Regions from separate parts of the Telluria sp. ZB4P37 genome, predicted to be linked through region 1. Evidence: predicted binding sites of a transcription regulator. Region 1 holds the regulator's gene; each other region holds the start of a gene.
What was found. The regulator sigma-54, encoded in region 1, starts transcription at its own class of promoters, with help from an activator protein. The targets are predictions, from matches to a motif close to TGGCANGNAANCTGCTTT.
Positions count from the first base shown of each region.

Region 2: the regulator sigma-54 is predicted to act here: its motif matches at 3,017-3,034, upstream of AC56K1_RS19775 (TorF family putative porin).
Region 3: the regulator sigma-54 is predicted to act here: its motif matches at 2,342-2,359, upstream of AC56K1_RS06915 (pilin).

Region 1 is NZ_JCASID010000008.1:206,350-210,833, forward strand. Features, by position in the region: gene lptC (LPS export ABC transporter periplasmic protein LptC) at 5-604, shown strand; gene lptA (lipopolysaccharide transport periplasmic protein LptA) at 632-1,186, shown strand; gene lptB (LPS export ABC transporter ATP-binding protein) at 1,183-1,956, shown strand; gene AC56K1_RS14845 (RNA polymerase factor sigma-54) at 1,959-3,440, shown strand; gene hpf (ribosome hibernation-promoting factor, HPF/YfiA family) at 3,499-3,852, shown strand; gene AC56K1_RS14855 (enoyl-CoA hydratase/isomerase family protein) at 3,973-4,484, shown strand, end outside.
Region 2 is NZ_JCASID010000015.1:94,600-99,083, forward strand. Features, by position in the region: gene gshA (glutamate--cysteine ligase) at 1-224, opposite strand, end outside; gene amt (ammonium transporter) at 440-1,840, opposite strand; gene glnK (P-II family nitrogen regulator) at 1,852-2,190, opposite strand; gene AC56K1_RS19775 (TorF family putative porin) at 2,209-2,943, opposite strand; partial or broken gene AC56K1_RS19780 (accessory factor UbiK family protein) at 3,215-3,442, shown strand; gene AC56K1_RS19785 (adenosylcobalamin-dependent ribonucleoside-diphosphate reductase) at 3,581-4,484, shown strand, end outside.
Region 3 is NZ_JCASID010000002.1:563,245-567,728, forward strand. Features, by position in the region: gene AC56K1_RS06910 (S9 family peptidase) at 1-1,679, shown strand, start outside; gene AC56K1_RS06915 (pilin) at 1,782-2,279, opposite strand; gene sucD (succinate--CoA ligase subunit alpha) at 2,622-3,503, opposite strand; gene sucC (ADP-forming succinate--CoA ligase subunit beta) at 3,519-4,484, opposite strand, start outside.

The DNA of each region.
Region 1 (4,484 bases):
AGACATGGTCAACTACAAGCGCACCGCCCACCGCTGGAGACTGCTGAGCGTCATGATCATCGGTGTCTTCCTCGCCTTCGGCAGTTTCTGGCTGGTGCAGGTGATGGACAGCGACGATGGCGATGCGCGCCTGGGCGGGCCGATGAACGAGCCCGATTACATCGTCGAGAATTTCTCGTTCGTGCGGATGACCGAAGAGGGCAAGCCGAGCTACGTCGTGTCGGGCAAGCGCCTGGCGCACCAGCCGCAGGGCGACGTCTCCGAAGTAGAGCAGCCGGTGGTGCAGGGCATGACGCCCGGCCGCCCGCGCACCAACGTCGTGGCCAACCGCGGCCGCATCTACCACGAAGAACACCGCGTCGACCTGCTCGGCAAGGTCGACATCCAGCGTCCGGCCACGCCGACCAGCGAAGCGCTGCGCGTGCGCACCGAGGCGCTGACCGTGCTGCCCGACGAAGAGATCATGAAGACCGACAAGCCGATCGAGATGCAGCTCGGCGCCTCCACCATCCGTGGCACCGGCATGGTCGCGAACAACGCGACCCAGAAACTGCACCTGGCCAGCCGCGGCCAGATCGTCTATCCGCCACGCGCGCAACGCTAGCGCGCACGTCATCACAGGACAAGCACCATGAAAAAAATCATTCTTGCCGCCCTTCTTGGCCTGGCCTCCCTCGGCGCCTTTGCCGAGCGCGCCGATTCGCTCAAGCAGGCCGTGATCAACTTCGACACCCTGGACGTCGACGAGGTCACGCAAACCCGCATCCTGACCGGCAACGTCGTGCTCACGCGCGGCACCCTGGTGCTCAAGTCCGACCGCGCCCAGGTCAAGGAAACGCCGGAAGGCTATATGAGCGTGACGCTCACCGCAGCGCCGGGCAAGCTGGCCACCTTCCGCCAGAAGCGCGACGGCGGTCCGGACCTGTGGGTCGAAGGCCAGGCCCAGCGCATCGAATACGACGAGCGCGCCGAGCTGGTCAAGCTGTTCACCGCGGCCGAAGTGCGCGAGCTCGAAAGCGGGCGCATGACCAATGAAATCAAGGGTCCGTTCATTTCCTACGACAACCGCAAGGAAGTCGCCCAGGTGCGCAACGACGCCAGCGGCCAGAGCAAGATCGGCGGCGGGCGCGGCACCCTGATCATCGCCCCGCGCCGCCCTGCAACCGCAGAAGGCGGCAAGCAATGACGGCAGCCTTGGCAACCGTGCGCGAAGGCTGCAGCACCCTGATCGTCAAGGGCCTGCAAAAGAGCTATGGCAAGCGGCTGGTGGTGCGCGACGTCTCGCTGCAGGTGGAATGCGGCGAAGTGGTTGGTTTGCTGGGCCCGAACGGCGCCGGCAAGACCACCTCGTTCTACATGATCGTCGGCCTGGTGCCGTCGGACGCCGGTTCGATCGACATCAACGGCACCGACATCTCGAGCCTGCCGATTCATCGCCGCGCGGTGCTCGGCCTGTCCTACCTGCCGCAGGAAGCCTCGGTGTTCCGCAAGCTCACGGTGGAAGAGAACATCCGCGCCGTGCTCGAACTGCAGCGCACCGACGAAGGCAAGGCCATGTCGAAGGACGAGATCAACGAGCGCCTCGATACCCTGCTGGCCGAACTGCAGATCGAGAAGCTGCGCGAGAACCCGGCGCTGTCGCTGTCGGGCGGCGAGCGCCGCCGCGTGGAGATCGCGCGCGCGCTGGCGACCAACCCGCGCTTCGTGCTGCTCGACGAACCGTTTGCCGGCGTGGACCCGATCGCGGTCATCGAGATCCAGCGCATCGTACGCTTCCTGAAGGAGCGCAACATCGGCGTCCTGATCACGGACCATAACGTGCGCGAGACGCTCGGCATCTGCGATCGCGCCTACATCATCAACCAGGGGGCGGTGCTGGCCTCGGGCCGTCCGGACGACATCATCGCCGACGAGTCGGTGCGCCGCGTCTACCTCGGCGAACACTTCCGCATGTGACCATGAAACAGTCCCTGCAACTCCGCACTTCGCAGCACCTGGCGCTCACGCCGCAGCTGCAGCAGTCGATCCGGCTCCTGCAGTTGTCCACGCTCGAACTGCACCAGGAGCTCGAGCAGATACTGACCGATAACCCGCTGCTCGAACGCCTTGACGATCCGCTCGACCACTCGGTGCGCCTGCTGGCTGACGGCGCCATCAACAGCGCACCCGCCAGCGGCGAAGCCCCGGCCACGCAGCCGGCACAGGAAGCCGGCGAAGGCGAGGGCGCCAAGCCGGAGGGCGAAGGTATCGAGGACGGCAATGATCGCGACCGGGGCGAACCGGATGGCGACTGGGGCGGCGAGGGCGGCGGCGCGCGCAGCGGCGACGACGAAGACGGCCGCCCGCAGCTGGAAGCCTGCAGCGTATCCCTGCGCGAGCACCTGGCCGAACAGGTCCGCACCACCGGCTGCAGCGTGCGCGACCGCGCGCTGGCCGAACTCGTGATCGATGCGCTCGACGACAACGGCTATCTGGAGGAGCCGCTGGACGACATCCACGCGCGCCTGCCCGCCGAACTCGAGATCGAGATGGACGAGCTGCGCTGTGCGCTGGCACTGGTGCAGAGCCTGGACCCGGTCGGCTGCGGTGCACGCAGCGCGGCCGAATGCCTGGCGCTGCAGATCCGCCGCATGCCGGGCGTGCCGATGGTCACGCGGCGCCTTGCGTTGAAGATCGTCGAAGGCTACCTGAGCTGGTTCGCCCAGCGCGAATACGCCAAGCTCAAGAAGGCGTTGGACTGCGACGACGAAGACCTGCGCGAAGTGCAGGCCGTGGTCCGCCAGTGCAATCCACATCCCGGCGCGACCTTTGCGTCTGCTACCTCCGACTACGTGGTGCCGGACGTGATCGTGCGCCGCGCCAAGGGCGGCTGGTCGGTGGTGCTGAACCCGGACGTGATGCCGAAACTGCGCGTGAATTCGCTCTACGCCAACCTGCTCAAGCAGGGGAAAAGCGAAAGCCAGATGGGCGCGCAGCTGCAGGAAGCCAAGTGGCTGATCAAGAATATGCGCCAGCGTTTCGATACGATCTTGCGTGTGGCCGAGGCAATTGTAGAGCGCCAGCGCAACTTTTTCAGCCATGGCGCGGTTGCCATGCGCCCGCTTGTGCTGCGCGAGATTGCTGATACACTAGGCCTACACGAGAGTACGATTTCCCGTGTAACCACGCAGAAATACATGTTGACCCCCCACGGCATGTTTGAACTGAAATATTTCTTCGGAAGCCACGTCGCCACCGAAGCGGGGGGAGAAGCATCTTCCACGGCGATCCGCGCGCTCATTGCGCAATTGACAGGAGCAGAAGACCCAAAGAACCCTCTATCCGACAGCAAGATCGCGGAAATGCTCGGGGAACAAGGTATGGTCATTGCGCGCCGGACGGTTGCCAAATACCGCGAAGCCCTCAAGATCCCTCCCGTCAGCCTCCGCAAGTCTCTGTAACTGCACTGCCCACACCTATCTTGTGGCGCGGGCAGCGCGACATTTTAAAGGAGTGTGTATGAACCTCACAATCAGTGGTCATCATCTTGAAGTGACTCCCGCAATTCGTGAATACGTTCAGAATAAGCTCGAGCGCATTAACCGTCATTTCGATCACGTGATCGACACCCACGTGTTCCTCGCCATCGACAACCTCACCGAAAAAGAAAAACGGCAGAAAGCCGAGATCAACCTGCAAGTATCAGGAAAAATTTTGCATGTGGCCAGTGCCGCGCAAGACCTGTACGCGGCGATCGACATGCTGATGGACAGGCTGGACCGCCAGGTCATCAAGCACAAGTCCATGCTGCAAAATCATAATCACGTGGCGCACAAACGCCTGCCGGATCTCGGCGAAGCCGCCGCTGCGTAAATACGCGCGGCAGCAATGACAGCAAGGGCGTCTGAGGGGACGCCCTTTTTGCATCTACAGTGCTTCGCATGCGCGCGACTGTTCTGTAAAATGCATGTTTTTTCGATCACAGCACATTCCATGACCGACACCGTCCTGACCCGCGTCGCCAACCGCACCGGCGTCATTACGCTCGACCGGCCAAAAGCCCTGAATTCCTTGTCGCTCGATATGGTGCGCGCGCTCACCGCGATCCTGCGCGACTGGCAGAACGATGCCGGCATCGACGCGGTCGTGATCACCAGCTCGAGCGAAAAGGCCTTGTGCGCGGGTGGCGACATCCGTTTCTTCCATGAAATGGGCCATGTCGGGCCGACTGGCGGCAGCGCGCTGCTGGAAGATTTCTTCACCGAAGAATACGCGCTGAACCACCTGATCCATTTCTACCCGAAGCCGTATATCGCGCTGATGGATGGCGTGGTGATGGGTGGCGGCATGGGCATTGCCCAGGGCGGTCCCGGTTGCGGCCTGCGCATCGTCACCGAGCGCAGCAAGGTCGCCATGCCCGAGGTGAATATCGGCCTGTTCCCCGATGTCGGCGGCAGCCATTTCCTGTCGCACGCGCCGGGCCAGTTGGGCCAGTACCTGGGCCT
Region 2 (4,484 bases), on a different contig from region 1:
AGCATCTCGGTGGACAGGTTGTTGAAGCCGCCCGGGAACAAATTGGTATCGACCGGCGCCAGCTTGTAGCCGGCATTGCGCAGGTCGACCGAGCAATAGAACGGCGGCGTATGCTCCTGCCACTCGAGCCGGAACCAGCGCTCGATGGCGGGCGTGGCTTCGAGGATCTTCTTTTCCAGGTCGAGCAGGGGCCCGGTAAGGGCGGTGGCGAGGTGCGGAACCATGTGGGACGTCCTAGTAGTGGCTTTTTCGAATTATATCGGTACAGCTATATATGGACGAAGAAGCCGCTTTAAAGGCGCACGCTTGCCGGAATGAAAAAAGAAGTGCGCCGTACCGCCGCCGAGGTACGCCAATCTCATTCTTCCACCATCCTGAAAACCGTTGTCCCCGCCTTCGCGGGGACAACGTGCATCATTTGCTACTTAGAAAATCCGTATCAAGCGTGATACGCCGACTCCCCATGGCTGGTAATGTCCAGCCCTTCGCGTTCCTGGTCCGCCGGCACGCGCAGCCCGATCACGATATCGACCAGCTTGAAGGCAATGAAAGCCACTACACCAGACCACACGATGGTGATGCCGATGGCTTGCGCCTGCACCCACACCTGGTTCGCGATCGAGTAATCCGCCGAGCCCTTGTTGGCGACGTAGTCCCAGATGCCCTGACCGCCCAGTGCCGGCGACGCGAACACGCCGGTCAGCAGCGCGCCGAGGATGCCGCCCACGCCATGCACGCCGAACACGTCGAGCGAATCGTCGGCGCCCAGCAGGCGCTTCAGGCCGGTCACGCCCCACAGGCAGATGACGCCTGCCAGCAGACCCATGACCAGGGCGCCCATCGGGCCGACGAAGCCACAGCCCGGGGTGATCGCCACCAGGCCCGACACGGCGCCCGAGACAGCGCCCAGCATCGACGGCCTGCGCTTGAAGATCCACTCGCCGATCATCCACGACACGGCTGCCGCGGCGGTCGCCAGCAGGGTGTTGATGAAGGCCAGCGCGGCGACGTCGCCCGCTTCCAGTGCCGAACCGGCGTTGAAGCCGAACCAGCCGACCCACAGCATCGAGCCGCCGATCATGGTCATGGTCAGCGAGTGCGGCGCCATCGATTCGCGGCCCAGGCCGACACGCTTGCCGATCACGTAGGCCCCGACCAGGCCGGCCACTGCCGCATTGATGTGCACCACGGTGCCGCCCGCAAAGTCGAGCGCGCCCTTCTGCCACAGGAAGCCGGCATTGCCGGTGACCGTCGCGAGCGACGCAGCATCGGTGATGGCATCCGGACCGGCCCAGAACCAGACCATGTGCGCGACCGGCAGGTAGCCGAAGGTGAACCACAGGACCATGAACAGCAGCACCGCCGAGAAGCGCACGCGCTCGGCAAACGCACCGACGATCAGCGCGCAGGTAATGGCGGCGAAGGTGCCCTGGAAGGCGACGAAGATAAATTCAGGAATCATCGTCTCCTTGCTGAAGGTCGCGGCCTGGGCGAAGCTGCCGGCCACCGGGTCGTAGATGCCGTTGAGGAAGACGCGGTCGAAGCCGCCGATGAAGGCATTGCCCTGGGTGAAGGCCAGCGAATAGCCGTACAGGCACCACAGCACGATGATCACCGAGAAGACCATGAAGACCTGCATCAGGATCGACAGCATGTTCTTGGCGCGTACCAGGCCGCCGTAGAACAGGGCCAGGCCGGGAATCGACATCATGATGACCAGCAGCGTGGCGGTGAACATCCACGCGGTGTCGCCCTTGTTGATGGTGGGTGCCGCCAGGGCCGGCAGCGCCAGGCTCATGGCCATGAGGCCGGCCAGGACTTTTGTTATGGTGTGCTTCATCAGGATTCCCCTTACAGTGCTTCGTTGCCGGTCTCGCCGGTACGGATACGGATGACCTGGTTCAGGTCGGCCACGAAAATCTTGCCGTCACCGATCTTGCCGGTGCGGGCCGCGCCCTGGATGGCGTCGATGACCTGGTCGACCACGGCATCGTCCACGGCCGCTTCGATCTTGATTTTCGGCAGGAAGTCGACCACGTACTCGGCGCCGCGGTACAGCTCGGTATGGCCCTTCTGGCGGCCGAAGCCCTTCACCTCGGTCACCGTCATGCCCTGCACGTTGATCTCCGACAGCGCTTCCCGGACCTCGTCCAGCTTGAAGGGTTTGATGATGGCGGTAATCATTTTCATGGTGTGCCTCTTATGCGTTCAGAAAGTTTTTGACACGGTCAGGATGGCGCCGGACTTGCCGAGGTTCTTGCCTTCCGGGTTCAGGTAGGCGCCGGTACTGGCCTTGATCCAGGCCAGCGAGACGGTGGCCACGCCGAGGTCCTTGGTGACGCCGACTTTGTAGTCTGTGTACGAGTACTGGCTGTTGTGGCGCACTTCCTGGCGTCCGGCATGCAGGTTCAGCAGGAAGCCATTGCCCACGTCGATATCGGCGCCGACGTCGAGGTAGCCGCTGCCCTTGCTGTTGGCGGTGCCGAACAAGTTGGTGGTCGAGCGCGAATACTTGACATAGGCCGGGCCGAAGCCGAGGCGCCCGTACAGCTCGAAGGTGTTCGCGCTCGGGTGCAGGCCATTGGACGGGTACAGGTAGTACAGGCCGCCGACGTCATAGGTGACGGATTCGCCCAGCTGGCCACGCTTGCCGCCGTAGATATCCCATTCGATGTTGCCGTCGCCGCCGAGATCCTTGGTCCATTTGATGGTGGACAGCCAGGTGCCTACATACCAGCCGGTCGGGCCGTGCACGTAGTCGGCGCCGCCTTGCAGCGCCGGGTCGAAACTGGTTTGCGACAGGCCGCGGTAACGGTAGTCGCTGGCAAGGGCGGCGTTATAGCTGACTTGATGCTCAGGGGCTGCTTCCTGCGCGCTGGCGGTGACGCTCGAGAAGGCCAGGACGGCCCAGGCCACTGCTGCTGCGGTTGTGTTGCACTTCATGACATTCCCCTTATGTTCAACGGTCTGAGCCGTTGCGGTTTACAATCCTGTTTGCACCACTCCTGACAACTCTTTAGCAGGATGCGTGCCAGCTCAAACCGGAGTCGGATGCTGGCAATTGCGCTTGATTTCTCAGCCATGCCCCCCATTTGCGATTCGTTCAACCCAGAAAACCGCGCGGCAGCAATGTGCCGCAGCGCCACGCACCATGGCGGGCAGTGGACGCACCGTCATGGTGCGCCGGCGCCGCCTCATTTAGGAATGCACGGATATGAATACTTTCTTCAACGACTTGCAGGGCAAGATCAACCAGGCGCTGGAAAGCACGCCGGCCAAGGACATCGAGCGCAATGTCAAGGCGATGATGACCCAGGGTTTCTCCAAGCTCGACCTGGTCACCCGCGAAGAATTCGAGATCCAGGCCCAGGTGCTGGCCAAGACCCGCGCCAAGCTCGAGGCGCTCGAGCTGCGCGTGGTGGAGCTGGAAGCACGGCTGAACGCGCAGACGGGTTCTTCCGCTTCCGCCAGCCCGGCGTCAAGCGGCGCTATCCCTGGCGCCACCGATCCAGCTGCGCCCCACATCATTCTCGACAAGCCCTGATTCTTCGGGCGCATTCATGCTCAGGCCGGGCGCACCATGAATGCCATCGACAAACCACCGGGCGCCCTGCCGGCGCAGGAGGTGTCGCTGGACGTCCTGCGCGAGAAATACGCCAAGGGCGACGAAACCAGCATGGAAGATGTGCGCCGGCGCGTGGCGCGCGCCCTGGCCGCGCTCGAGCCTGAAGCGCAGCGCGCCGGGTTCGAACAGCGCTTCCTGTGGGCCCAGCAACAGGGCTTCGTGCCCGCCGGGCGCATCAACTCTGCCGCGGGCCTCGGCCTGCAGGCCACCCTCATCAATTGCTTCGTGCAGCCGGTGGGCGATTCGATCTCGGGCACCGACCAGGACGGCCTGCCCGGCATCTACACTGCCCTGTCGGAAGCTGCCGAGACCATGCGCCGCGGCGGCGGCGTCGGCTACGACTTCTCCGCTATCCGCCCCATGGGCAGCAAAGTCCACGGCACCCGTTCGCGCGCCTCGGGACCGGTCTCGTACATGGAAGTGTTCGACGCCTCCTGCCGCACGGTCGAATCGGCCGGCGCCCGGCGCGGCGCGCAAATGGGTGTGCTGCGCATCGACCATCCCGACATCGAACGCTTCATCGCCGCCAAGGACGAAGGCGGCCTCACCAACTTCAACATCTCGGTCGGCGTCACCGACGCCTTCATGCGCGCGGTGGAAGCCGATGCCTCCTTCGAGCTGGTGCACCGCGCCGAACCCGGCGACGAAGACATGGCCGGCGCGCGCCGCCTCGACGACGGCCGCTGGGCCTACCGGCAGCTTGGGGCGCGCGCGCTGTGGGACCGGATCATCGCCTCGACCTACGACCATGCCGAACCGGGCGTGCTGTTCGTCGACCGCATCAACCTGGAAAACAACCTCTGGTATGCCGAAGAGCTGCGCGCCACCAATCCCTGCGGCGAGCAGCCGCTGCCTGGCT
Region 3 (4,484 bases), on a different contig from region 1:
CCGACCTGCCGCTCGACGTCGACAGCTTCCGTGTTTCGCCCACCGGCGAACGCATCGCAATGAGCATGTCGGTGTTCCGCGACTGCCTTGAGCTCGCCTGCACCAAGAAGCGTGCCGATGCCAAGGCGAAGGACAAGGCCAGCGGCAAGCTGTACAACCGCCTGTTCGTGCGCCACTGGGATACCTGGGCCGACCACCGCAACGCCGTGCTGTTCTCGGCGCCGCTGGACGCAGGCGGCAAGGTGGTTAGCATGCCGGTCAGCCTGTCCGGTACGCTCGACGGAGACGTGCCGTCGAAACCTTTCGGCGACCGCGAGGAATTCCGCTTCAGCCCGGACGGCAAGACCATCGTGTTCTCGGTGCGCCTGGCCGGCAAGACAGAAGCCTGGTCGACCAATTTCGACCTGTACACCGTGCCCGCCGCCGGCGGCGCGGCGCCGCGCAACCTCACGGCCGACAATCCGGCATGGGACGCCAAGGGCGTGTATTCGCCGGACGGCCGCACCCTCGCCTATCTCTCCATGGCGCGTCCCGGCTTCGAGGCCGATCGCTTCCAGGTGATGCTGATGGACGTGGCCACCGGCTCGACGCGTAAACTCGCGGCCGACTGGGACCGTTCGGTCGGCAGCATCCAGTGGCGTGCCGACGGCAAGGCTTTGATTGTCGACGCCGAAGACATCGGCCAGCACCGCCTGTATTCGATCGACGTGGACAGTGGCAAGGTCGCTGCACTGACCGACAAGGGCGCGGTCGGCGCCTTCGACGTGCGCGGCGATACGGTCGCCTATACCCAGGCCAACCTGGCCTCCGGCGCGCAGCTGTTTTCGATGAAGCTGGGAAGCCCCCCAAACCAGCTGACCACCCTGAACACCGAACGCCTGAAGGACGTGCGCTGGGGCCAGTACGAGCAGTTCAGCTTCAAGGGCGCCAACGGCGATACCGTCTACGGACACGTGATGAAACCGTGGAACGCGGAAGCCGGCAAGAAGTATCCGGTCGCCTTCCTGGTGCACGGCGGCCCGCAGGGCAGTTTCGGCAATGGCTGGAGCTACCGCTGGAACCCGCAGGTGTATGCGGGCGCGGGTTATGCCACCGTGTTCATCGACTTCCACGGCTCGACCGGCTATGGCCAGAAGTTCACCGATTCGATCAGCGGCGACTGGGGCGGCAAACCGCTCGAAGACCTGCAAAAAGGCCTGGACGCGGCGGTCAAGCAGTTCCCATGGCTGGACCGCGGCCGCAGCTGCGCACTGGGCGCATCCTACGGCGGCTACATGATGAACTGGATCGCGGGGAACTGGAACGACGGCTTCCGCTGCCTGGTCAACCACGACGGCGTGTTCGACAATCGCGGGATGGCCTATTCGACCGAGGAACAGTGGTTCACCGACTGGGAAAACGGCGGCGCCTATTTCGCAGTGCCGCAGAACCACGAACGCTTCAATCCTGTCCATCACGTGAACAAGTGGAAGACGCCGATGCTGGTGATCCAGGGCGACCTGGATTTCCGCATCCCGACCGCGCAGGCCCTGTCGACGTTTACCGCGCTGCAGCGCAAGGGTATCGACAGCCAGCTGCTGGTGTTCCCGGACGAGAACCACTGGGTGCTCAAGCCGGCGAACTCGCTGCAATGGCATCACACGGTAATCAACTGGCTGGACAAGCACCTGAAGCAGTAAGCAAGGCGCCCGCTTCCCGTAAGCGGATGGGTTAACGAAAAGAGACCGCCGCGGCGGTCTCTTTTTCTGACCGCTTCCGCGGTCATTCACGATGGCTTGCGATTATGGCGCTGGGGCTGGAGCATCAGCAGCAGGGATGTCGCAACCAGCAGGCTTGTAGCCTTCGGTCTCGGCGAAACCGGTGGTGACGCAGGTGTAGACACCGGCTGCGCTACGGCTCAGGGCGATGGTCGGCGCAGTATCGGCATCAGCAGCCAGGCGGCCTGGGTTGGCGATGGTGCAGGTCAGGGCAGCGCCACCTTCGGCGGTCGGCACCGCTGCGGCGATGGTGGTGCAATTGCCGGTGGTTGCCGACAGGCCCGCTTTTGCCAGGAAGGTCTCAGGCGAATCAGCGCTGCTTTCAACGACAGCCATTTCGTAGCCGGTCTTGCCTGCCGAGATATCGGCGTAGGCAGCGGTTGCCTTCGACTTGGCGATGTAATCCTGGTACGCAGGGATGGCCACGGCAGCCAGGATACCGATGATGGCGACGACGATCATCAGTTCGATCAGGGTGAAGCCGCCTTGGGCTTTTTTGGCTTGCATTTGCTTGAAGTTCATTTTGTATCTCCAGGTGGTGTGTCAGGTGAATTTGGGTTACTGCTCAGTGCCACGCTTTCATATATGCAAGCGGTGTGCCAGCCCCAAAAATGTCGATTTTATGAAAAAAGAGATAACAAAACGGCCTGTCAACGCAAGTTTTGGCTTGATCGGTGACAAAAATTGTCAGGTGATGCCAGCAATTTTTGTCACTTGAACAGTTTACGTAACGCAATTTGTCATGCATAGACCACATTCGCCATGCCAGCTCCCGGCACGCGTGCCGGCTGGCGAAAACCGCGGGCGAAAAAAAAAGCGGTGAGCTTGCGCTCCCCGCTTTCTGCAACCGTGAGGTCGTCAGTATTACAGCATGGCCTTCAGCAGGCGTGCCATTTCCGACGGGTTCTTGGTGGCCTTGATGCCGCACTCTTCCATGATGTCCAGCTTGGCTTGCGCGGTATCGGCGCCGCCCGAGATCAGCGCGCCGGCGTGGCCCATGCGCTTGCCCGGAGGAGCGGTGACACCAGCGATGAAGCAGACCACTGGCTTCTTCATGTTGTCCTTGATCCAGTAGGCAGCATTGCCTTCGTCCGGACCGCCGATTTCGCCGATCATGATGACCGCGTCGGTATCAGGATCGTCGTTGAACATGCGCATCACGTCGATGTGCTTCAGGCCGTTGATCGGGTCGCCGCCGATGCCGACTGCCGACGACTGGCCCAGGCCCAGTGCGGTCAGCTGGCCGACTGCTTCATAGGTCAGGGTACCCGAACGCGACACGACGCCGATACGGCCCTTCTTGTGGATATGGCCCGGCATGATGCCGATCTTGATCTCGTCCGGGGTGATCAGGCCTGGGCAGTTCGGGCCCAGCAGCAGGGTCTTCGAGCCGGCTTTGGCCATGCGGTCCTTCAGGGCCATCATGTCGCGGACTGGAATGCCTTCGGTGATGCAGATTGCCAGGTCCAGGTCGGCTTCGACGGCTTCCCAGATCGCAGCGGCTGCGCCTGCCGGCGGCACGTAGATGACCGACACGGTGGCGCCGGTAGCGGCTTTGGCTTCCGACACGTTGGCGTAGATCGGGATGCCTTCGAAATCTTCGCCGGCTTTCTTCGGGTTCACGCCTGCGACGAAGGCAGCTTTGCCGTTCGCGTAGTCGCGGCACATACGGGTATGGAACTGACCGGTCTTGCCGGTGATACCCTGGGTGATGACTTTAGTATCTTTGTTGATCAGGATCGACATTTGTTTATTCCTTAATTAGGCTTGACCAGCTGCAGCGGCGACGACGGCCTTGGCTGCATCTTCCATCGTATCGGCAGCGATGATCGGCAGGCCGGAGTCGGCCAGCATCTTCTTGCCCAGGTCTTCGTTGGTGCCCTTCATGCGGACGACCAGCGGCACCTGCAGCGACACAGCCTTCGATGCGGTGATCACGCCTTCGGCGATCACGTCGCAGCGCATGATGCCGCCGAAAATGTTGACCAGGATGGCTTTCAGGCCAGGGTTCTTCAGCATGATCTTGAATGCTTCGGTGACTTTCTCAGCCGTCGCACCGCCGCCCACGTCCAGGAAGTTGGCCGGCTCGCCGCCGAACAGCTTGATGGTGTCCATGGTGGCCATGGCCAGGCCGGCGCCATTCACGAGGCAGCCGATGTTGCCGTCGAGCGAGATGTAGGCGAGGTCGAACTTCGATGCTTCGACTTCGGCTGGATCTTCTTCGTCCAGGTCGCGGTAGGCGACGATTTCCGGCTGGCGGTACAGCGCGTTCGAGTCGAAGTTGAACTTCGCGTCGAGGGCGATGACCTTGCCCGAACCGGTCAGGATCAGCGGGTTGATTTCGGCCAGCGACGAATCGGTTTCCCAGTAGGCTTTGTACAGGCCCTTCAGTTGCACGCGGGCGTCGGCCAGCGATTCGGCAGGCACGCCGATCTTGGTCGAGATCTCGTCGGCTTCAGCATCGGTCAGGCCGACGGCCGGGTCGATCGCGATCGAGTGGATCTTTTCCGGGTTGCTGTGCGCGACTTCTTCGATGTCCATGCCGCCTTCCGACGAGGCCATCAGCACGACGCGCTGCGAAATGCGGTCGGTGACCATCGAGACGTACAGTTCCTTCTTGATGTCGGCGCCTTCTTCGACCAGCAGGCGACGCACTTTCTGGCCTTCAGGGCCGGTTTGATGCGTGATGAGCTGCATGCCCATGATCTGTTCTGCGTATTCCTTGAC